DNA from 3 places in the Allochromatium vinosum DSM 180 genome. Region 1 is predicted to be linked to each of the others. Evidence: predicted binding sites of a transcription regulator. Region 1 holds the regulator's gene; each other region holds the start of a gene.
The links. The regulator FliA, encoded in region 1, starts transcription of late flagellar genes. The targets are predictions, from matches to a motif close to GCTAAAGTTNNNNNNNNNNCNGCCGATA.
Positions count from the first base shown of each region.

Region 2: the regulator FliA is predicted to act here: its motif matches at 5,493-5,520, upstream of ALVIN_RS09700 (flagellin N-terminal helical domain-containing protein).
Region 3: the regulator FliA is predicted to act here: its motif matches at 4,441-4,468, upstream of ALVIN_RS07770 (YjfB family protein).

Region 1 is NC_013851.1:3,293,056-3,300,829, forward strand. Features, by position in the region: gene ALVIN_RS14555 (protein-glutamate methylesterase/protein-glutamine glutaminase) at 1-993, opposite strand, end outside; gene ALVIN_RS14560 (chemotaxis protein CheA) at 990-3,119, opposite strand; gene ALVIN_RS14565 (protein phosphatase CheZ) at 3,146-3,910, opposite strand; gene cheY (chemotaxis response regulator CheY) at 3,914-4,294, opposite strand; gene ALVIN_RS14575 (RNA polymerase sigma factor FliA) at 4,341-5,087, opposite strand; gene ALVIN_RS14580 (MinD/ParA family protein) at 5,088-5,915, opposite strand; gene flhF (flagellar biosynthesis protein FlhF) at 5,902-7,200, opposite strand; gene flhA (flagellar biosynthesis protein FlhA) at 7,223-7,774, opposite strand, start outside.
Region 2 is NC_013851.1:2,227,565-2,235,338, forward strand. Features, by position in the region: gene ALVIN_RS17105 (O-linked N-acetylglucosamine transferase, SPINDLY family protein) at 1-367, shown strand, start outside; gene ALVIN_RS09685 (O-linked N-acetylglucosamine transferase, SPINDLY family protein) at 395-2,395, shown strand; gene ALVIN_RS09690 (hypothetical protein) at 2,485-2,979, shown strand; gene ALVIN_RS09695 (tetratricopeptide repeat protein) at 2,974-5,190, opposite strand; gene ALVIN_RS09700 (flagellin N-terminal helical domain-containing protein) at 5,606-7,720, shown strand.
Region 3 is NC_013851.1:1,817,288-1,825,061, forward strand. Features, by position in the region: gene ALVIN_RS07745 (hypothetical protein) at 57-752, shown strand; gene ALVIN_RS07750 (HDOD domain-containing protein) at 769-1,638, opposite strand; gene ALVIN_RS07755 (HDOD domain-containing protein) at 1,679-2,899, opposite strand; gene ALVIN_RS07760 (hypothetical protein) at 3,045-4,028, opposite strand; gene ALVIN_RS07765 (PilZ domain-containing protein) at 4,077-4,373, opposite strand; gene ALVIN_RS07770 (YjfB family protein) at 4,649-4,861, shown strand; gene ALVIN_RS07775 (putative metalloprotease CJM1_0395 family protein) at 4,896-5,621, opposite strand; gene ALVIN_RS07780 (AAA family ATPase) at 5,795-7,582, opposite strand.

The DNA.
Region 1 (7,774 bases):
GAACACCACGCAGCTGGCCGCATCCTGCGCCCAGATATGTGCACCATTGGATTTGAGCTCGCGCGCGCCCTCGCGCCCGTCGGCCCCCATGCCGGTCAACACTACGGCCAGCACCTGCGAGCGCAGGGCGGCGGCCGCCGACCTGAAGGTGATGTCGACGCTCGGCTTGTAGATGGTGCCGGGCGGACTCTCTTCGATGCGCACCCTGGGTTGGGCGCCGCCCTCCAGGATGAGCTGTACCCCCCCAGGGGCGAGCAGCGCGCTGCCTGGCTTGAGCACGTCGCCCGAGACGGCCTCCTTGACGTCGATCTGGCACAGATTGTTCAGACGCTCGGCGAAAGCCGGCGTGAAGCTCGCCGGCATGTGCTGGACCAGGATGATCGGCAGCGGGAAGCTCTTGGGCAGCCCCTTGAGCACCTCCTGCAGCGCCACCGGCCCGCCGGTTGAGGTGCCGATCAGAACCGCGCGCAGACTATTCAGCGGCGTGGCGCTGGGCGAGAGACGCGGCGCGGCGGCGCGCGCCGGTGCAGCCTGAGGCGCCGCCCCGGACAGCACGGGACGATCGAGCGGCGCCGTAGCCGCCGGACGCGTGAGCCGGGTGCGACCGAGCGCGCGCACCCGCCGACGCAGCAGGATCTTGGCCGAATCCTCATCCTTGGCCATTTCGCTGAAGCGCTTGGGCAGAAAGTCCATGGCGCCGGCATCGAGCGCATCGAGCGTCGCCTTGGCGCCCTCGGTGGTCAGGGTCGAGAACATCAGGATCGGGCGCGGTGACTCGGCCATGATGCGGCGCACCGCCGTGATACCGTCCATCACCGGCATCTCGATGTCCATGGTGACGACGTCCGGGTTGAGACGCTTGACGACCTCGATGGCCTCCTGGCCATTGGCGGCGGTCCCGACGACATCGATACCGATGTCCGCGTTGAGGATCTCGACGATGCGCCGGCGGAAGAAGCCGGAATCGTCGACCACGACGACACGTAGACTCATGCCGGCATCCCCGTCTCGGCCGGTTGCAGCTGCGCGTGTGAGGCCCGTCCGCCGTACCCCGGCTGACTCATGAGGCGTACCAGCGCCGGGATGTCGATGATGAGCGCGATCCCGCCGTCACCCGTGATGGTCGCGCCGGCCAGTCCGGGAACGCCGTGCAGCCCCTTGCCGAGCGGCTTGATCACGACCTCTTCCTGACCGACCAGATCGTCGACGACCAGACCGATCTTGCGCTGAGCGACATGGACCACGACCACGTGCGAGTCCGACTTGGGTTCGACCAGACGATAGGGATGCAGCCAGCGCGAGGCGTAATAGAGGGGCAAGGCATGGTTGCGCACCATGATGGCCTCCTGGTCGTCGACGAAATGGGTGCGCGTGAGATCCAGATCCAGGATCTCCGAGACCGAGGCCAAGGGGATGGCGAAGCGCCGGCCATCGAGGATGACCATGAGCGCCGGCAGGATGGCGAGCGTCAGCGGCAGTTTGACGTTGAGTTTGGTGCCGACTCCGAGTTTGGAGTCGATCTCGACGGTGCCATTGAGCTGGGCGATCCGAGTCTTGACCACGTCCATGCCGACCCCGCGCCCCGAGACGTCCGAGATCTCCTCCTTGGTCGAGAAGCCGGCCATGAAGATCAGATCGAAGCATTCGCGTGTCGAGAGGCGCTCGGCCTGACTGGGATCGAGCAGTCCCTTTTCGACGGACTTGGCGCGCAGCTTCTCGGGATCCATGCCGCGTCCGTCGTCCTGGATCAGCAGCGAGATGTGATCGCCCTCCTGAGCCGCGCCCAGCACCACGGTGCCCCGGCGCGGCTTGCCCTTGGCTTCGCGCTCATCGGGCATCTCGATGCCGTGGTCGACCGCGTTGCGGATCAGATGCACCAGCGGATCGGCGAGCGCCTCGACCAGATTCTTGTCGAGATCGGTTTCCTCGCCGAAGGTCTCCAACTCGATCTCCTTGCCGAGATTGCGCGCCAGATCGCGCACCACGCGCGGGAAGCGGCTGAAGACCTTCTTGACCGGCTGCATCCGGGTCTTCATGACCGCTGCCTGCAGGTCCGAGGTGACGAGCGCCAGCGAGGCGATCGCCTTGCCGATCTCCTCGTCGCCGGTGCGCACGCGCAGCATGCTCAAGCGATTGCGCACCAGCACCAGCTCGCCGACCAGATTCATGATCTCGTCGAGCCGCTGGGTATCGACCCGCACCGAGGTCTCACCGGCGGGCACAGCGGCCGCGCGCTGGGCCTTGGCCGTGTCGAACGGATCGGCGGCAGGCACGGGAGGCTGGAGGGAGGCACTGGCCGCCGGGCGGCTTGGAACCGGCAGCGGACTCGGTTTAGGTGTCTCGACGGGCTTCGCCGCTCCCGAGCCATGCAATTGGTCGAGTAATGACTCGAATTCGTCGTCCGTGATCAGATCATTGGCGCCGGTCGCCTCCTCGGCGACAGACACTGTCCCAGGCGGTTCGGCTGGCGGCGCCGGTACCAGTGGCTCGGGGGCGACCGCCGCGCGATCGATGGATGCTGACTCGGCAGGCTGCCCCGAGAGCGCATCGAGCAGCGCCTCGAACTCAGCCTCGGTGATCTCGTCGGCCGATTCGGCCGTGGAGCCGGCCTCGATTGCGGGCGCCGGCGTCGGCTCGGGCGGTCGAGCGCTGAGCGGCTCGGACTCGGCGACGGGCGGTGGTTCGGGTACCGGCTCCGGCGCGGGTTCGGGTGCACTCGTCCCCGCCGCGTCCGGAACGGCGAGCGCCGCCAGATCTGCGATCAGTGCCGGTGGAGCCGGCTCGGGCTCACGCGCCGACTTGAGATCGCCGAACATGACGTTGAGCACGTCGAGTACGCGCAGCACCACGTCCATGAGAACCGGGTCGATGCGGCGCTCGCCATTGCGCAGCAGATTGAAGACGTCCTCGGCATGATGACAGACCACGACCAGGGCATTGAGATTGAGGAAGCCCGCACCGCCCTTGATGGTGTGGAAGCTGCGGAAGACCGCATTGAGCAGATCGCGATCGTTGGGGTTCTGCTCCAGATCGATCAGCTGCTCGTTGAGCGCCTCCAGCAGTTCACCGGCCTCGACCAGAAAGTCCTGGAGGATTTCGTCATTCGGATCGATTGCCATGCATGATCACTCTGGGGTTCGGTGGGCTAGAAGCCCAGACTGGAGAGCAGTGCATCCACGTCGTCCTGTCCGCTGACGACATCGGCGCCCGCGTCCTGCGTATTGGGTACGATCGGTCCATGCCCTCGAACCTCTGACGCTTCGGTTTCGTCCGGACTCGCCTTGGCGACCTTGGGCAACTCCATCCGGGCGCTCGACAGCCGGATGAGTCCGACCAGGTTCTCCTCGACCTCATGCACCAGCCGGATGACCCGCCGAATGATCTGACCGGTGAGATCCTGATAGTCCTGGGCCATCAGGATCTCGGACATCAGCGATTTGAGGCGTTCGGTCTCCTGTCCGCTCTGGGTCAGGAAGTCGTCGAGCTCGCGCGCCAGCTCGCGAAATTCGTCGACCGACAGTTCGCGATTGCGAAAGCGGCTCCATTGCTCGTGCAGCGTCGCCGAACGGTCGTGGAGCGACTCGGCGATGGGCATGGACTCGTCGAGCGCGTTGAGCGTGCGATGCGTCGCCTGCTCGGTCATGGAGACGACATAGTTCAGACGCTCCTTGGCGTCCGGGATCTCGTCGCGGGTCAGTTCGATCAGGCGCGAGTCGCCGCGGAAGCTGTTGAGCGCCTCGTGCAGGTCGCGCGTGAGCTTGCCGAGTTCCTCGAAGAGTTCGCGCTCATAGGGCAGGCGCAGCTGACGGATGCTCTCGTCGGCCCCGGCGCGATCTCCGGCCTCCAACTGCTCGACCAGACGACGCGCCAGATCCAGCTGTAGACTCAGACGTTCTTCATCGTTGTCCATCGCTCATCCCTGCGCATCGAGGCGCTCAAAGATCTTGTCGATCTTTTCCTTCAGCGTCTCGGCGGTGAAGGGTTTGACGATATAGCCGTTGACGCCGGCTTGGGCCGCCTCGACGATCTGGTCGCGCTTGGCCTCGGCGGTCACCATGAGCACCGGCAGCGACTTGAGCATGGGGTCGGCGCGCACCGCCTTGAGCAGTGCGATGCCCTCCATGTTCGGCATGTTCCAGTCGGTGATCAGGAAGTCGAAGCCGCCGCTCTTGAGCATCGGCAGCGCGGTGCTGCCATCGTCGGCTTCGGAGGTATTGCTGAACCCCAGCTCACGCAGCAGGTTCTTGATGATGCGTCTCATGGTGGAGAAATCGTCCACGATGAGAATTTTCATGCCTTTGTCCACGCAACGCTCCACATGGAATCTGTTGGTTTGAGAATCACGCGCCGGGTCCCGCTCGGGTCCAGTCGCTCAAACGGCCCCGCAGACGGTGCAGGGCCTGACTGCGAATCTGGCTCACGCGCGACTCGGTGACATCGAGAACGGCTCCGATTTCGCGCAGATTGAGTTCTTCATCATAGTAGAGCGCGAGCACCAGGCGCTCGCGTTCCGGTAAGTCCGCCAGCGCCTCGGCCAAGGCCTGGGCGAACTGCTCGCGCTCCAGTTGCTCGGTCGGAGCGGTGCCCGCCCCAGGCAGGAACCTGTCGCTGTCGGCGTCCTCGCCAAACAGGTCTTCCAGCCCTAGGATCTGGCAACTGGCCGTATCCTGCAACATGCCATGATAGTCGTCGAGTGTGACCCCCAGTGTTTCGGCGATCTCGCGATCACTGGCCGCGCGTCCTTCGCGTGATTCGACCTGATGGATCGCCTCGGCGATACGGCGACTGTTGCGATGCACCGAACGCGGCGTCCAGTCGGCGCGCCTCAGCTCGTCGATCATGGCTCCGCGCACACGAATGCCGGCATAGGTGGCGAAGGTCGCGCCCTGTCCCGTCTGGAACTGGCGCGCCGCCTCGATCAGTCCGACCATGCCGGACTGTATCAGATCCTCGACCTGAACAGAGGCCGGCAACCGCGCCACCAGATGATGGGCGATGCGCCGCACCAAATCGACATGCTCGGACACCAGCCGCGCCGCCTCGTCGCCGGCGCTCGCATACCCCATCCGAGACCGGGCGCGGACCATCTAGGCGCCTTGCAGCAGACGCTCGACGAAAAAGCCGATGCCGCCCAGGTCAGTGGCGCCGCCGCGCGCGGCATCGATCCGACGTGCCAGGTCGTTGAAGACGCGGCCGGCCGGACTGCCCGGATAGAGGCTGACCACGGGCTGGCGTCGCTGCACCGCCAGACGCAGCTTGTCGTCCATCGGGATCATGGCCGCCGTCTCCAGCACCACATCCGGCAGATAGTTGGCGCAGACAGCCGAGAGTTTGCGCATCAGACGCTGACCGGATTCGATGTCGCGTAGCATGTTGCAGATTATCCGAAAACGACGCACCCCGTGCTCCTGATGTAGAACCTTGATCAGTGCATAGGCATCTGTCAAGGACGCCGGTTCGTCGCAGACCACCACGAACACCTGCTGGACGGCCTTGCAGAAGCTGGTGACCGAATCATGGACGCCTGCCGCCGTGTCGACGACCAGGATATCGAGCGGCTTGTCATAGCTGCTGAAGGCGCGGATCAGGCCCAGATGCTCGGCCGGCGTCAGATTGGCCATCGAACCGATGCCGGAGGCCGAAGGCACCAGCAACAGCCCGTCCGGACCGGGCAGTAGCACGTCCTCCAGACGCTCGACGCGCCCGGCGACCAGATCGTGCAGCGTCTTGGTCGGACGCAGTCCGAGCATCAGGTCGGCGTTGGCCAAGCCCAGGTCAGCGTCGAAGAGCATGACGTTGCGACCCAGCCGCGCCAGGGCCACGGACAGATTGACCGCGACATTGGTCTTGCCGACGCCGCCCTTGCCGCTGGCGATGGCGAGGCTCAGAAAGGGCCGGTTCCTAGTAGGCTGCATGCACGGATTTCCTGAAGGGGATCACGGACTCCAGCACCAGGCTGTCGCGCGTCACGGCACTGGGCGCCGATGGCGTCCGCGTACTCGGGCTCGGAGTCTTCGGGGTCGATAGTCTAGACAATGGCTCACAGGGAGCAAGCGCGGAGATATCGCGCGCGGTGAACCAGCTGCGCTCGCTACCGACGTTTGGTGTTTCGATCTCAACGCGCGACTGGAAGCGCTGACTCGGCTCGCCCAGCGCCAGGCGCGTCAGATGCGCCGTGTCAGCCTTGTGGAAGTCTTCCTCGATGCGTTGTCCGTCGCTCTGGAAAACCAGCCCCAGATGCTGCTCCAGCAGCACCGAGAGGATCTCGCCGAGCCGTTCGGCTTCGTCGATCTTGGTCAGGACGAGAGCCGTGGGTTCGCAGCTCTGGAAGGCTTTGAGCACCTGACGCAGCACCCCGGCCTGATGCGTCGCCGGAATCACCAGCCAAGTCTCGATCTCGACCAGATGACGGATCTGGGCGAAGAGCTTGCGCTCAGCGGCATCGCGCGCGGAGCGCCCCTCGGTGTCGACGAGAATGAGATGATCACTGGCGCTGCGGTTGGCCAGAGCGATGAGATCGCGCTCGTTCTCCAGCAGGATGACCGGTACGCCGGCCATCTGGCCGAAAGCCTGGAGCTGCTTGTGGGCGCCGATGCGCTGACGGTCGAAGGTGACCAGGGTGACGGAATCCGGCCCCAGGCGGCGGATGCGGTGCAGGGCCAGTCGGCTCAGGGTGGTAGTCTTGCCCGCGCCAGTGGGGCCGACGAGCGCCAGGACACCACCGCGCTCCAGAACGCTTGGCTGCACGGTCGCGACCGAGGCGGCGAGACGGGTCCGCAGACGACTCCAGGCGTCCTCGTGCGTCTGATCCTCCTGGAGTCCGCCGATGAGCGAGCGCGCCAGCGTATCGTCGAACCCGCACTCGACGAGCCGTTCGGCGATCCCGGCAGCCAGCGGATGACGCACGGCCCATTGATCGCGTTCGCTCAGCGCCTGCTGTTGCGCCAGCAGGGCGCGTAGATCGCGCAGTTCGCGGCGCATGGCGGCCAGATCGGAATCGGCCGACGCCGGGCGCGTAGCGCGTGACACACTGGGACGCACGGGCGCGACCGGTTCGGTCGGCGCCTCGGTCGCGGCCACGACCTCCAGCACGCCATCGACACGACGGCTCGACAGGATCACGGCGTCCGGTCCCTGCTGCTCACGCACCTGGCGCATGGCGTCCTGCATGTTCTTTGCCTGATAGCGCCGTACATTCATCGCTCAAACTCCCGTTACTCGATCAGGCCCGTGCCTGAGCATTGTCGCTCTTGCCCACGGTGGCCACGACCCGGATGCGTCGGTTGTCCGGGATCTCGGTGAAGGCCAGCACGGTCAGGTTGCGTACCGCGCCTCTCAGCCAGCCCGCGATCCAGGAGCGAATCTCCGGAGCCACCACCAAGACAGCCGGCGCGCCCTCGGCTTCCTGCTTGTGAGCCGCCTCGATCACCGAGCGCTGGAGCCGCTCGGCCAGACCGGGCTCGATACCGATGGTTTCGCCCTGGCTGCTTTGTAGCGATTTATGCAACAGTTGTTCCAATGATGGATCGAGTGCGATCAGCGGCAGCTCGTCGTCGGGTCCGATCAGATCCTGCACGATCGAACGGGCGAGTGCCACGCGCACGGCGGCGGTCAGAGTGGCGGGATCTTGACTCTTGGCCGAGCGTTCCGCCAAGGTTTCGGCGATGGTACGCAGATCGCGGATCGCCACCTGCTCGGCCAACAGGTTCTGGAGCACCTTGAGCACCACCCCGAGCGAGATCGATTTGGACGATAGCAGGTTTTCGACCAGCTT
Region 2 (7,774 bases), 1.1 Mb from region 1:
TGTGCTGCGTAGTACCGATATCAGTTTGGACTGCTTTCCGCATAATTCCGGTACGACCCTGGTTGAATCGTTATACATGGGTGTTCCCTTTATCACCCTGGCTGCACGCCCCAGTGTTGGGCGTTCGGGCAGCACCGCACTCATTGCGGTTGATCACCCGGAATGGATCGCAACCACCGAAGCAGAATATGTGGATAAGGCCATCGCCTTGGCAAGCGATATCGAGCGTCTGGCGACGATTCGCGCCGGACTGCGCGCTGAATTCGAGGCCAGCCCCTGGCGCGACGAATCTGGTTTTACCCGACGCGTCGAGCAAGCTTATCGGGAGATGTGGCGCCGCTGGTGTGCGACGCCCCAAAAAAAATGACATTTGAAGAATAGTTTGAGGTTTGACATGACGCACGGAAAAGCATCCAAAGATGACGGGGACGACCTATTGGCGCTGTTTGAGCAGGGTCGGCATGCGGATGCGGAAATCAAGGCGCGTCTCTGGACCGAGAATTACCCGCATGACGCTTTTGGCTGGAAGATATTAGGGGCAATCCTGACGACCACGCAGCGCCATCAGGAAGCCGTTTCAGTTTTGAAAACGGCCCTGAAGCTCTCGCCGGAAGACGCCGAATGCCTGAATACACTCGGCGCGGCGCTAGAAGATGAAGGCCGAATGGAAGAGGCGGGTGTCTTGTATGCGCGCGCCGCCCGCCAAGCACCTGGCTTTGTGGCTGCATTCTACAATCTGGCCAAGCTGCTTCAGAGATTGGGGCGTCTTGATGAGGCGCGATTCTATTTCGAGCACGCGCTGAGCATCAATCCACTCCATCTCAAATCGCTCAATAATCTGGGTTCACTGCTCCGTGACCTGGGGTGTACGCAGGAAGCATTGGACTGTTATCGGCGCGCTTTGGCCATACATCCTTCGCAACCCGAAGCACTCACCAATCTGGGCAACCTGCTGCTGAGTCTCGGGCAACTGCATGAGGCATTGGAGTGTCAACAACGCGCGGCTCGTCTACAACCCGGACATCCCGAGATTCTGTCGAATCTCGGTAATGCTTTACAACATCTGGGACGCCTTGACGAGGCATTGGACGTTTACCGCCAAGCGTTGACGATCAGGCCGGATGATACGTCGATTCATGGCAAACTCCTCTTCACACTGAACTACCATCCGGATCAGAGCGCCGAACAGATCTTCAGCGCTTACCAAGCGTTCGACCAACGTATCGGTGTACCGTATCGAGCAAGCTGGCAGCCGCCGGCCAGTGACCGAGACCCCGATCGACGCTTGCGTATCGGCTACGTCTCGCCGGATTTTCGCTGTCACTCCATCCGTCATTTCCTCGAACCCGTACTGGCCCATCACGATCACCAGTCATTCGAAATCACCGCCTATGCCGAACTGTCCCAGGAAGACGGACTGACGGCTGTCTATCGCAGATTGGTCGATCGTTGGGTTCCGACGCATGGACTGAGCGATGATGTCCTGGCCGAGCGGATCCGTGCCGACGGCATCGACATCCTGATCGATCTGGCCGGACACACAGGCGGCAACCGGCTAGGTGTGTTTGCCCGTCGTCCGACTCCAGTCTCTGTGACCTGGATGGGCTATGGCTATACCACCGGGCTGAGCGCGATCGATTACTTTCTCACCGATGCAATCATGGCGCCTGCCGGCTGTGAGCCGCTGTTTGCCGAACGCCCCTGGCGCCTGGAAGCGCCGAGCGGCATCTATCGCCCCGCTTCCGACATGGGGGAGGTCGGCTCCCTGCCGGCCCTCGCAAACGGCACCCTGACTTTCGGCACGCTGACGCGCCATGTCCGCCTCAATCACCATGTCATCCGCGTTTGGTCAGAGATTCTCAGACGACTACCGCACGCGCGTTTGATCATCGATAGCAAGGATTTCGCCACCGAAGCGGTACAAGCGCGTCTGGCCGAGCGCTTCGCCGCGCATGGCATCGAACCCGAACGGCTCAGCATCGGGTATCACAGCCCCCCATGGGACGTTCTGCGCACCATGGACATCGGGCTGGACTGCTTCCCGCACAACTCGGGCGCCACGCTGGTCGAGTCGCTGTACATGGGCGTGCCCTTCATCACGCTGGCTGCACGCCCGAGCGTCGGTCGTTCCGGCAGCAGCGTACTCACAGGTGCCGGACATCCGGAGTGGATCGCCACGAGCGAAGCCGATTATGTGAACAAGGCCGTAGCGCTGGCCAGCGACCTGGAACACCTGGCGGCTCTCCGTGCCCGGTTGCGCGCCGATTTCGAGGCCAGTCCCTGGCGTGACGAAGCGGGCTTTGTCCAACGCATCGAGCGCGCCTATCGGAATATGTGGCAGCACTGGTGTGAGTCGGCACCGGCCGGCCAGCCCGCCGATCGTCTCATGACGTGATCTGCTCGCTCCCGCCCTTGTGTTTTGGCGCTTGAGCGGAGAGGATTGAGTGCGCCATTTTCGCCCATCTTAAATAAAGAGCCTTCGCTATGATTCAACATCGCTGGCCGACCCAACTGGCCGTTTATCCCTACGCCCAACCACTGATGATCGGCTGGCAGATCGCTGATCGTGAACGCGATGTCTATTGGAACGACTATGAGCAGGCACTCGATGCCTATCTGACGGCGCAGGACGAGGATGTGCCGGAGGCAGAGCGTCAGAGCTGGCTTCTGACCAGTCGCGAACGCTTTCAGGCGCTGGCCGCCAAGGGCGACCGTCATATCGGTACCAGCCTCGCGCTGATCCGTATCCATGCCGAACTCGGCGAACCGCAGGCCGTGATCCAGGCCATCGAGCAACTGCTCGACATCATGCCCTGGATGGCCGAACCCCTGCCCGACGCACTGGAGATCCATATCAACCGCCCCTTTCTGGCGCCGCTCCCCAGCTTCGACTACAGTCAGGTTTTCGAGGGCGAGCTGGGCAACTGGCTCCAATCCGGCATCATGACCGCCCTGGAAACCGCCGATCGCGCGTCATGAGCACGGCGTTACGGTTTTCTGCACCCAGAACTGATACATGCCGGCAAAGGTCTGCGGGTGCTCCTGCTCGAACCGGTGCCAGGATTCCAGGTTGGTGGCGGACGGATCATCCGGAAAACGCTCGGCATAGCGCGCCATCACCCGCTGATCGAGGATGAATCCCACCAGACTCAGCTCCAGCTCGCGCAACGCATCGGCCAGTTGCGGCAGGGTGAAGCGCTGTTCGCTGACGTGAAAGAGCAGATCACGACAACCACTGAGGCTATAGAAATCGGCGCTCTGAGTCAGATGGCCGTCATCTGAGGTCTCGCGCCGCGCCAGCAGTTGCTGGCGAAACGCGCGCATGGCCGATGCGGTCGGCTGGCAACCGTCCCGCGCGATCTGCTCGCGCACCCTGACCACGGCGCGGCGCGCCAGTTCGCTGTAGAGTCCGATCGACATGAACCCGCCTGGATGCAGATGTGCGAGCAGGGCCTTCCAGCCGGCGATCGGGTCGCGCAGATGATGCAACACCCCCACTGACTCGATCAGGTCGAAGGACTCGTCGAGTTCGCCCAGGTTCAGGATGTCGGCCTGAGCATACCGGACGTTCGTCACGCCCAGTTCGCGCGTCTTGCGTTGCGCGTACGCGAGACTGGTCAGCGACAGATCGATGGCCAGAATGCGCGCCTCGGGATAGCGCTGGGCGACCTCAAGCGCATGCAAGCCCGTACCGCAGCCCGCCACCAGGATCGAAACATTCCCGTCCTGCCGGACCGGCGCCGGCAGGCGCGTCTTGGGGAATTGCAGGCGGATATAGGCGGCGATGGTGGGGGCCGGCGTGACGATTCCGGCCCGTGTCCAGCGCGGATAAGGATGCTCCTCGTATTGCGCGCGCACCTGGGTCGAGACGGGATCGGCCATCGTGGTCAGGCGCGGCATGGTGCGGCGATCGTCCGCCTCCTGTAACGGCTCGCACACCTGCTCGATCACCACCGCCCTGACCGGCTCGGACCAGTCGCGATCCAGTAGCGCGGCCGGTTGTGGCAGCGTCAGCAGCGGTCGATACGCCGCCAGAGCCAGCAGATACGGCTCCGCGATCGGCGCCCCTTGGTGTTGCACCAGCGACAGCGCGCCATGCAGCGCCTCGATGTGCGCCGTCTCCGCAGACGTCTCCGCCCAAGCGTAGTCATTCAGGTGACACTGACGCGCCAGCGCCGCCAGCAGGCGCTGGGCCGCCGCGTCGAACCGATGCACCGCCGCGCTCAGCGTCACCGCCTCCAGCAGCGCACGCCGGATCTGGGTCAATAGCCGCTCCAGATCGGCATCAGCGATCGGGCAGGCTTCCAGCAGACTCATCAGCAGCGGCTCATCGGCCAGCCTGACCAGCCCGGCCGCCCCGAACAGATCCGCTGCCGCCAGCGTCTCGCCGTAGCCGAGACGGGCGAGCGCCGACCCGATGCGCGGATTCAGGCCGATACAACTGACGCACGTGACCATGATTTCATGCGGACGGCACCAGGACTCGCGCAGAGCCTGCACCAGCCGCGCGCGAATCTCGGGACGATCCTGCGTGAAACTCAACCGCTTGAGACAGTGGGCGTACTGACTCTTGGCCAGGGGCCAGTCGGGTTTCAGATCCAGGGCGCGGCCATACTGTGCCAGCGACTCCTCGAAGCGCCCCAGGTCGCGCAGCACCGATCCCAGGTTGTGATGCGCCTCAGCGAAGCCCGGCTTGAGTGCGATGGCGTGTGTATAAGCCGCCAGCGCCTCGTCCAGACGTCCAAGCGCCTTGAGTGCATGACCACGGTCGTTATGCGCGCTGGCCGAATCCGGCTGCAAGGCCAGCGCTCGGTCGAGACAGACCAGCGCCTCATCGGGCCGCCCGAGCTGCACCAGGACATTGCCGCGATTGATGAGCGCGCTCCCGTAATCGGGACGCAGGCGCAGGGCGTGTTCGATCGCGTCCAGAGCCGCATCGAGTTGCACCAGATCCTGAAGCGTCTTGCCCAGACTGTTGAGGCATTCGCTGTCGCGCGGATTGAGCTCGAGCGCCTGTTGCAGCGCAGGCAGCGCCTCGCGCTGGCGATCGCCGGCCAAGAGGACCGTCCCCAGCGCCTTCCAGCCAAAGACCGCCTTGGGATAGCGTCGGATGACATCGCGCGCCATCGTCTCGCCTTCGCTCAGACGCCCGGCGTTGAACAACGCTACCAGCGCGTCCTGCTCGGCCAACGAGGGGGTGGATAGGGGAGCGGTCCGATGGATTCCATGTCCCCCGGACGCGCGTGAACCTGACGAGCGGGTTTTCTTGTGCATGGCGTTGCCAATTGTCTGGCGATCATGGGCGCGACTGACCGGCTCTGCCGCCCCCGTCCTGGCGTGGGAACCAGGAGCCTGGACCTGTAGAGCCATCGGTACAGCGCTCGAATTATAAGATGGTGTGTTTTCCGTGCCGCCTCCCGCGCCTACAATCCGAAGGCGGGGGCATCCGTCGGGTACTCTGTGACCGGCGTCACGCTTGGCGCGACGCAACGGTTCAAGGTTTCGCTGGACTGGCCGATACCCAAGTCGGATTGAAGCGATTTAAAACCAAGGCAGCGCTGGTGTTCAGCCGTCGGCCTGGGTCAACACAGACAGGAGAACAGTCATGGCAATGGTCATCAACACCAACGTGATGTCGCTGAATGCCCAGCGAAATCTCACCAAGTCCCAGTCCACCCAGGGTCAGGCGATGGAACGCCTGAGCAGTGGTCTGCGCATCAACTCGGCCAAGGACGACGCCGCCGGTTCGGCGATCGCCAGCCGCCTGACCTCGCAGATCCGCGGCTTCGATCAATCGGTGCGCAACGCCAACGACGGTATCTCGCTGGTGCAGACCGCTGAAGGCGCGCTGAGCGAGTCGTCCAACATCCTGCAACGCATGCGCGAGCTGGCCGTGCAGTCGGCGAACGGTACCTACACCTCCGGCAACCGTACCACACTCAACGCCGAAACCCAGCAGCTCATCAAGGAGCTGGATCGTATCTCCGAGAGCACCAACTTCAACGGACTCAACCTGCTCGACGGTTCGGCGCAGGAAGTCAAGCTGCAAGTCGGCGCCGAGGCCAATCAGACCATCAGCGTCGAGATCAGCGCCATGGACTCCTCGTCGCTTGGCATCGAAAAGACCGCCGGCGTGGGGTCGGTGGGACGCATCGGAACAGGTACGACCGCCGCTCTCGCCACGACCGCCGTCAACCAGTTGGGAACCGGTGATCTGGAAATCAACGGTATCGCGATCGATGCGGCCGTGGCCGCCTCCGATTCCGCGTCATCGGCCGCCAAAGCCTCCAGCGCCATTTCGACCGCTGCCGCCATCAACGCCAAGACCGATCAGACCGGTGTATCGGCCGTCGTCGGCGAAACACAGATCGGCGGCAACACCATGGCCACAAGCACCTCGGCCACTGGGTCCATCATCCTGAATGGCGTGACGATCGATCTGAGTACCACCACCGATACCGCAACCACGCGCGCCGCCGTCGTGCGGGACATCAATCTGAAGTCCGAGCAGACCGGCGTCACCGCCGTGGACAGCGGCACGGACAATGGCGGCATTACCCTGGTAGCCGCCGACGGGCGCAATATCGTTCTTGAAAACAGTGCCGGTGGTTTGACGGCAGGCAACACGGGTCTGGGTCTGGCCGGCGCATCCGGGAATACCGCCATCGCCACCGGAACCGTGACGCTGGTCTCCGAGGGCAACAAACCCATCACCATCAGCTCGGGCGCGACCGGCAATGCCTCGGACGTCGGCTTCGCTGAAGGTACCTACAACGGGTCGCAGGTGCAGGTGACCTCGAACCTCGGCGCCAACACCACCGCCATGGCCGCTGGCAATGTGTTCGTCAACGGCGTCTCGGTCGGCCCGTCCTATGCCACCGATGATACAGCGTCTTCGGCCGGCAACGACTTCAGCGCCATTTCCAAAGCGGCAGCCTTCAACGTGGTCTCTGACAAGACCGGCGTCACCGCCGTCGTCAATGAAAACATTGCGAAAAACACGACAGCCCAGGTTACGGCAAGTGCCGCTGTCTCTGGCTCCATCAATGGAGTACAGATCACCGGCTTCACGACCGTCGCCGGCGCGGAGAACAACAGCCTTAATCGTCAGGCGCTGGTCGATGCCATCAATGCCGTTTCCGAGCAAACCGGGGTGAAAGCGATCGATACCGGTGAGGATGGCGGTACGACTGGCGGCGGCGTGCAGCTCATTGCCGAGGATGGGCGTAACATCGTAGCGAACATCGCCAATGGTGCAAACGCCGGCTTCAACACCGGTGCAGGAACCTATGTCGGTGAATTCACGCTGGTTTCCGACAAGGAGATCGTCATCACCCGTGGCACCGATGCCAATATCTCCAACTCAGGCTTCACGGTCGGAGAGTATGGCGGCGGCGAGAATGGCCAGTCGCTCAAGAACGTCGACATCTCCACGGTGGATGGCGCCAATAAGGCCATCGTTGCCATCGACAACGCTCTGGAGAAAGTCAACAACGTCCGCTCCGACCTGGGTGCCGTCAACAACCGGCTCGATTTCACCATCAACAACCTGACCAGCATCTCGCAGAACGCCACGGCCTCGCGCTCGCGCATTGAGGATGCGGACTTCGCGGCCGAAACGGCGAAACTCTCGCGCTCGCAGGTGTTGACACAGGCCAGTCAGGCGATGCTCGCCCAAGCCAACTCGGCGCCGCAGCAAGTGTTGTCGCTCCTGCGCTAAACTCATGGTCAGTTAAGTGACAGATGCGGGCGGCGCTCCAGACGGAGTCCGCCC
Region 3 (7,774 bases), 1.5 Mb from region 1:
TCAGGACGATTGAGTATGATGGCGCGCCCATTCTTCTCGACGAGGATTCGACACGCATGACCCTCGACCCGCCATTCCATTCTCAGCTCTACTGGGCCGCCGGCCTGAGCCTCTATGTCCTGGCGGTGCTGGTCCTGACGCGCCTGCCCTATCAGGCCATGGTCCGGCGCGGTCTGGAGCCGATCCGGGCCGTCTACTACAACCGCAAGATCGTGCACATGCTGGCCGGCGGTGTCGGTTCACTGGCCGTGCCGCTGGTGTTCGTCGATCCCTGGTTTCCGCTGGTCAGCGGCCTGCTGCTCACACTCCTGACCAATCTGGCCCACGCCACCGGGATGCGCTTCTACTGGTTCCAGACCGACGACAACCGCAACGACGTCAAGTTCGCGCTCATGTGGTCGACCTCGGTCGCGGCGCTGTGGTGGATTCTGGACGATCCCTGGCTGGCGATCCTGCCCGCGCTCTACATGGCCTTCGGCGACGGCGTGACCGGGATCGTGCGCAATGCCTTCATCCGCAAGCGCTCCAAGAGTCCGATCGGCAGTGTCTTCATGCTGATCGTCAGCGCGCCCATGGGCTGGGTCATCGGCAGCATGGCGCAACCGGCGATCCCGGTGTGGGGACTGATCTCAGCGGTGGTCGCCACCGTCGTCGAGCGCTATGAGTTCGGCCCCATCGACGACAACATCCTCATCACCGTCTCAGCCTCGGCGGTGCTGCTGTTCGGCGTCTACTGGGGGCCGTTGCTCTGAGGTTCGGGGCAGGCACCTACTCGGCCAGCTTGGGATTGCGCAACGCCTCGACGGCGAGGATCTGATATTGCGCCTGCTCGACCAGTTCCATGAGCTGATCGTTCCGCAAGTTCAGACGCGCCAGGATCTCGGGTTCGATCGGCGGGGCGTCGTGCAGATCCCTGGAATCGAATTCGGCCAGATGGGCGATGCTGTTGGCCACATGCACCAGGGACACGGCGAGCGCGTGCTCCTCGGGCGCGGCAAGCGGATCGTGATGGTAGCGGATGCAGACCACCAGACTCTCGGGCAGCCCCCAGTGCTCGGTCAGTGCGCCGCCGAGCTGGGCATGGTCGAAACCGAGCACGGCGCGCTCGGCCTCTGCCGGCGACAGGGTATCGAGCTCACCCAGCGAATTGAGGAACGCCTGATGTTCGGCCTGCGGCTCCTGGGTGAAGAGCAGGAGCTGTCCCAGATCGTGCAGCAGGCCGCCGATGAAGACCGATCCGGCCAGACGGGGCGCGATCTGTTCGGCCAGCAAACGCGCGATGACGGCGCAATAGGATGAATGGCGCCAGAAGATCTCGAGCGGCAGCATGTCCTGGTTCGGCAGATGATCCGCCGCCTGGGTGACGGCGCCGGCGATCACCAGTCGGCGCAGATGCTCACGCCCCAGCAGCATGATGGCGCGTTCGACCGAATCGACCGTGCGCGCAGGGGCGAAGGCCGGACTGTTGGCCAGCCGCAGCAGGATGGCCACCAACGCCGGATCCTGCTCCAGATGCCGGGCGATCTCGGACTGGCGGCTGTCTGGATCGTCCAGAAGACGCAGCACCTCGCCGACCACGCGCGGGATCGCCAGTAATCGCCCGGTTCCCTTGACCAGACTCTCGATGGTTACGGACACGCCGCACACTCTCCCAACACGCCGACAGTGACGCGATCCGTCACAGATTGAACATGGACTTCAGATTGTCGAGCATCTGCTCGCTGCCGGCCAGCTCGGCGATCGGTTCGCCCGCAGCCGGCGGCGTCAGACCCAGCACCGTGAACGCCGGCACCGTACCGGCCTCCGGAACCTCGCGGCCCTCGCTCTGCATGGCCGCCCAGCGTGCAATGATGGCGATGCTGGCATAGTCCGGTTCGCAAGCGCGATAGCCCCATTCGCCATAGTGCTCGGCGACCGCCACCAGATCGTCCCCCAGCCCCCAGTAGTTGATCACCAGCACGCCCGTGATGCTCGCCAGCTTGGCGACGAGCGACTGGACTCTGGACAGACTCTGTTCCTGTCCGCGCGCCTCGATGAACTGGATGATGGGCACGGCGCCGATCCCGGCCACGAGTCCGGCGAGCAGCGCACGTTCGCGGTCGAGATGATGAGCGACCTCGGCAATCACGTAGCCATAGGCCGAGCAGAGCACACTCTCGGTCCAGGACTCCTGTATCGCCGCGCGCGTGACGTCGTTCTTGGCATGAAAAGCCTGACGCAGGGCCAGATTCACAGCCAGCATCCGGGTGTTGCGGAATCCCAGACGCAGCACCGCCTCGCGAATGGTCTTGATCTCCTTGGTGGCGCGGAACAGCGGGCTGTTGGTGGCATGCAGCAGAGCGCCGGCGATGGTGCCGTCGCGCTGGATGATCTCGGTCAGGGCATCGATGCCGGCGTCCGGATCGTTGGTCATCTCCTGGATCTTGAGCGCCACTTCGGGGCGCGCCGGCAGCACGAGCTGATTGTTGTTGATCAGATGATAGAGTTCGGCCAGGAATTCGCCCTCGGCCGGATCCAGTTCGATGTCGCTGACCTCGGTGCCACTGGAGCGCACGGCGTCGAACGCGGCGGCGGGAATCCGCAGGAACACACAGGGGGTTTCGGTCACGAGACAGGCATCGGGCGCCAGGGTATCGCCCATGAGGTCGACTGGCTCACTGAGTCCCTGAAACGCCTGGTGGCGCTCGATGACGCCATTCTCGAGACGCGCGACATGCCCATCGACCAGGAAGAGTCGGTCCGGCTTCAGTTCGGTCAGCCGCATACGGTGCTTGAGCGAATGTTCCTCGATCCGGCACTGCTCGGCGAGCCGGCCTCGATCTTCTTCACTGAGATCGCGTGTCAACTCGATCTCGGCCAGGATCGAAAACACCTCCAGTGTCTCGGGTGTCTGCTGCATAACGGGTAGATTCCTTGGACAAAGGGATCAGACGGCACTGGACTCTAGTCTAGCAGCATCGACACGCCTTCCGACATGCCTGGACGACCCGTTCGTCGTTTTTACGGCGCGGCATGGGCTGGACAGGCGCCGGGTCGTCGTGGATTCACGCCAGATCGTTATAGCCGAGCATCACGTCGGCCGCTTCGCCCTGGCGACCATCGGTGTGGATGAAGCGCCCGGTCTGGGCCACATGATCGTAGGCATCGATGGCCCGATGGACGTTCCGATGTCCGAGTTCGATCGCCGTGACCCCGGCCTCGTCGAGGGTACGACTGGTCTGCGAGCCGTCGGCTCCCAACTGCACCAGACGCAGATGCTCGAAGACCGCGTCCTGAGCGTCGATGCGCGCATCGCCATTGGTGTCGTGACGCGCCAGCTCGGCGAACCCGTGTTCGGCGCCGTTCTGATCGCCGAAGAGTTCGCGACCATCGTCGATGCGGCCATTGGCGTTCCAGTCGAGCGCCAGGAACCAGGAGTCTCCAGTCACCGTGCTCATGCGTTCGAGCCGACCATCACCGTTGAGGTCGAAGTCGACACCGGCAGCGACCCCCGTGGTCGTGATGCCCTGTCCGCCGAGGTCGAGTACCAGTGGATCGGCGGTCTGGATCTGCATGTTTTCTGCGGCACTGATGTTGAGTTCGAGCCGCCGGGTGTTCGCGCCGACCATCGACACCATGAACGCCGCCTCGCCCGCCCGCACGGAGATCTCGAAGCGTTGGGTGGAGACGGCCTGGAGTTCAAAGGACTCGGCCCATGAGGCGGACTGCACGGCCGACGCATCGAGCTGGCCTCTGGATGCCGTTTCGGCGGTCTGCCCCGGCCTCACCGCTTTCAACTCGTCGACATCGAGCGCGAAGGCACGGCGCAGGATCTGATAATCCTGATCCTGCTCCAACTGTTCCCTGATCTGTTCCGAGAGGCTCAGTCTCTCGGAACCGGAATCGGTCTGGCCGACACGGGTTGGGATCGGTGCCGGAGTTGACGTGATCACGCGCACCTCGTCATCGTTGCGCGTCGCATCGCCCCGGGTCGCGGTCCGGGTCGTGGACAGCGCGAGCGTGGCATTGGACGAGACTGTCACTAACATCGCCTTGACCTCACTGGAATTCGCCTTACCTGGAATCTCGTGCCGACTTCATTCGCGCGTCGGCGTCTCGTCGAAGCGAACGGCGATCCCCGCTTCGGTGTGACGTACCACGATGGCATCGACCAAGGGCGATTCATCGTCTCCACCCAATGGACACGAGACCCGTATCTGTACCCTGGCCCCAATCGGCGGCCAATCGCCATGACCGTTCATCATCAGCGACACGCCGCCATTGCTCAGGTCATCGGTCCACACCAGACACATGGACCGACCGGAGCGATGGAGCTCGACCTCGACCTCGACCGGAAGGCGCGGATGCTGACGTTTTTCGTTGTTGTCGTTCATCGTCGGTCAGCCATTCACCTCATGTGAAGCCTACGCGCGGGTACACGTCGGTTAACGACGCCTGGACACGAAACTTGAGCGAAACATCACCGATGATCGGGGAACCCGGATCGGACGATGGCCGTCCAATCCTCGGAAATGAGGCATGAATCCCAAATAGCGCCAAGGATCTGTTCTATCATGTCATTGATACTTCATCCATTCGGACGCTCGGAAACGCCGATCCGAGCGACTGCAATCCTGGATCGATCACTCGAACAGCACGAGGTCAAACGATGGACGTCTCATCAACATCGGGCCTAGCCGGTTACACCTATACGCCCTCCAGCAACAAGACTGATACGAACACCAGTCTCGCCATGCTGAACAAGGCCAACGAGATGCAGGCCGATTCGGCCGAGCAGATGATTCAGAGCGTCACCGAGACGACAGCGTCCTCGCAAGCACTCCCCGATCACATCGGCCGCAATATCAACATCACGGCCTAGCCTGACCCCCACTCGCCACAGCCGCCTGCTCGGCTCAGGCCAGTTGGCTCAAACCCGTCTCGACCGGCGCGGAGAACAGGGCCGCAATGCGCTGTGCCAGACGTGCCTGTCCGCTCGAAACCCCCGGATTCTGCGGTGCCGCTGACTCTGATCCGGCCTCCCCGTTCTCTGCTGTCGAGGCGGTTTGCGCCGTTGTCGCTCCAGTGGACGTCGGGGAGCGGTCGGTCGAGCCGGTGGTGCTCATCACCTGCTCGTATTCCTTGACCTGAAGCTCCCGGATCTCCTGCAACGCCTGTGACTCCATCGCCCGGGCCGAAGCGGCGACACGTACGTCCTGAGACGAGGGTTCGGCGGGTGCCATGGCGGCACGAATGATGGCGCGGGACTTTGCGAGATTGCCATCGGGGTCGCCCGCTTTCATTGAGGTGTCGATCCCGACCTCGCCGCCGATGGCATAGCGTCTGCCATCCGGGCCGCTTTGGTAGGAATAACTCGGACCACTGGTGATATGACCACCACCGGCGGAGACATGCGCCTGTTCGTGGGCGCGGACTTCGGCATCGCGCTGCTTGAGCTGCTCGACGAGAAGCTGATCCTCGTCCGAGAGCGTCTCTCCATTCACCCCCTTTGCGGCCGTCGGGTCGTCCTCCCCGGTCGCACGCTCGGCCTCGATCCGGCTCGTTTCCTCGATGGCGCGTGGATCCTCGACCGGTTCGTCACGCGCGAGCGCCGCCGCGGCCTGGGAGCCGGACGCGGACATCTCGCGTGCCTCGTCGAATCGACGCATCGGCGACGCTGACGAAGACCGGATGATTGAATGGATCTCCAACGGGAGGCGACCTCGATCCAGGGGTTTCCCCTGGTAGTCTAGTCGATACGCACGCCGAAAGCGGATGGCAAAAGACCGATTCCGTGAACTGGGTATCGGTTCATTCAGGGCAGACTGTCGCGAATCGAGCCGATGGTGCGAATCCAGGGGCCGTTGTCACGCACGGGCGCCGGCAGGGCCGGCAGCTCACGCGCCGCCTGGGTCCGGCTCGGGAAACTCCCGAGCACGGCGATCACATAGGAGCGGGTCTGGACATAGCGGATGCCTTCCAGGGCCTGCGGATCGAGCACGCCACGTGCAGTCTGAAGATCACGCGCCGCCACGAGCTGGATGGTGAAGCGTTCTGGATCCTGACGCATCAGCCAGGCGAGATCCTCGGCCCATTCGTCACGGGGGACGTCTGCAACGGGCACCGGCTCGGCGGACGAGTCCTGATCGTCCGGTGCGTCACGGGGTTCCGGCGCGATACCCTCGGGGGTATCCAGGGGCGACGCCGGCGGCGGCTCGGTGGCGGCCGCCGTCACCGGCTCCGGCCGATTCGGCGTCGAAGCCGTCTCAGGAGCGGCGGGCCGAGGCTCCTCGGTATCGGCCGCCTCAGACTGACCGGACGGCACCTGAGAGACCGGCTTCGATCGTTCCAGCGACGCCGAGGGTTTGGCGTCCATCACGAGCTGCAAGACCACGGGCGCGGCGATGGCGGCGAGTACGACGACCAGGATGACCGGAATGAACCAGGGACGGTTCCAGTACGGCGTCCTGGTCTTGGGTGCCGTGGCCTTGATCTCCTCGCGCGTGGCGGCCTTGGGTTCGGGCGCCGCGGCCGCGGCGGTCTCCCAGGGCTGATGCTGACGCACGCGCTGGAGGATCTGCTCGAACTCGCTCTGAGCCAGCGCAGTGGGCACCTCACCGCCGACCAGGAAGTCTGAGAGCTGTGGTTCCTTGGGGGGCGGCGGCACGGACGGCTCATAGGTATCGGGTTCGAGATCCAGGAACTCCTCGGCTTGATCCTGGGAGTCATCCAACGGCTCGGGAGCGGGCGGAGGCGCGGTGGCGCGCGCCGGGGCGGCACTCGCCGCCGCTGGTGCGGCGCTCGCGGCTGTCGAGCGTCGGCTCAGTGACGAGCCGAGTCCACCCTCCAGGCTCTTGCAGCGACGCGCCAGCCAGGCATTGGCCTGGACATTGAGCGCGGCCGGCAATCCCTTGGCACTGCCCTGCAACACCGCGATGTCGCCCCGGCTCAGCAGGCTGTCCGGATCGTCCAGACCCGCGACCCGCAGACGATGACGCAGATAGGCGCCCGCCTGTTCGAGATTGAAGGGTCGCAGATTCAGACGCACCACCTGCGAGTCGTCGAGCAGATCGGGCAAGGGCAGTCGCCCGCGACTCAGGGACGGATCACCCACGAGGATCAGCCGCAGCCCCTGCCCGCCCGCTTCCAGGACGGTCGCGCGCAAGCGCACCAGCTTGACCAGCCCCTCGCCGCCGAGCAGATGCGCATCGTCGATCGCCAGCACCAGCCGCGCCTGCGCGCGTGCACGCTCGGCCAGCAGATCGGCGACGGAGCGGTTAGGATTGTCGAATCCACCGTTGCGCAGATGGGCGCGAATGGTGACATCGACCGCATCGAAGGGAATGTTCGGCCGACTGCGGAAGGCGATCAGTTCATACTGTCCATCGAGCGCACCGAGCAGCCGCATCAGCTGGATGCTGCGACCGGAACCGTCCGGGCCGGCCAGGACGACGACAGCCCCCGGTGCGGCGAGCGCGCGCGCGGCGGTCTCGACCAGGCTTTCCAGCAAGGGGTCGCTGTAGAGAAAATCCTCACTGGTGAGGGTGTCGAATGGCGCTTGCCGCAGTTTGAGCCGGGCCAGGCAATCTGGATCCAGTGACATGATGCCGATCGTCGATGGGGGCCTCTTGGCCCGTGAGTGGTTTGCGTGGATGCTTATACCAGGACGCCACGCTATTTTCAGTCGGCACGCGCTCAGGCTCAACAGGCGTGATCGGGAGACGCGCCGGGGCTTTACTGAACTAGACTGCAACCAGGATTCTGGAGCTCCGCGCACGACTGTGCGGCGTCTATC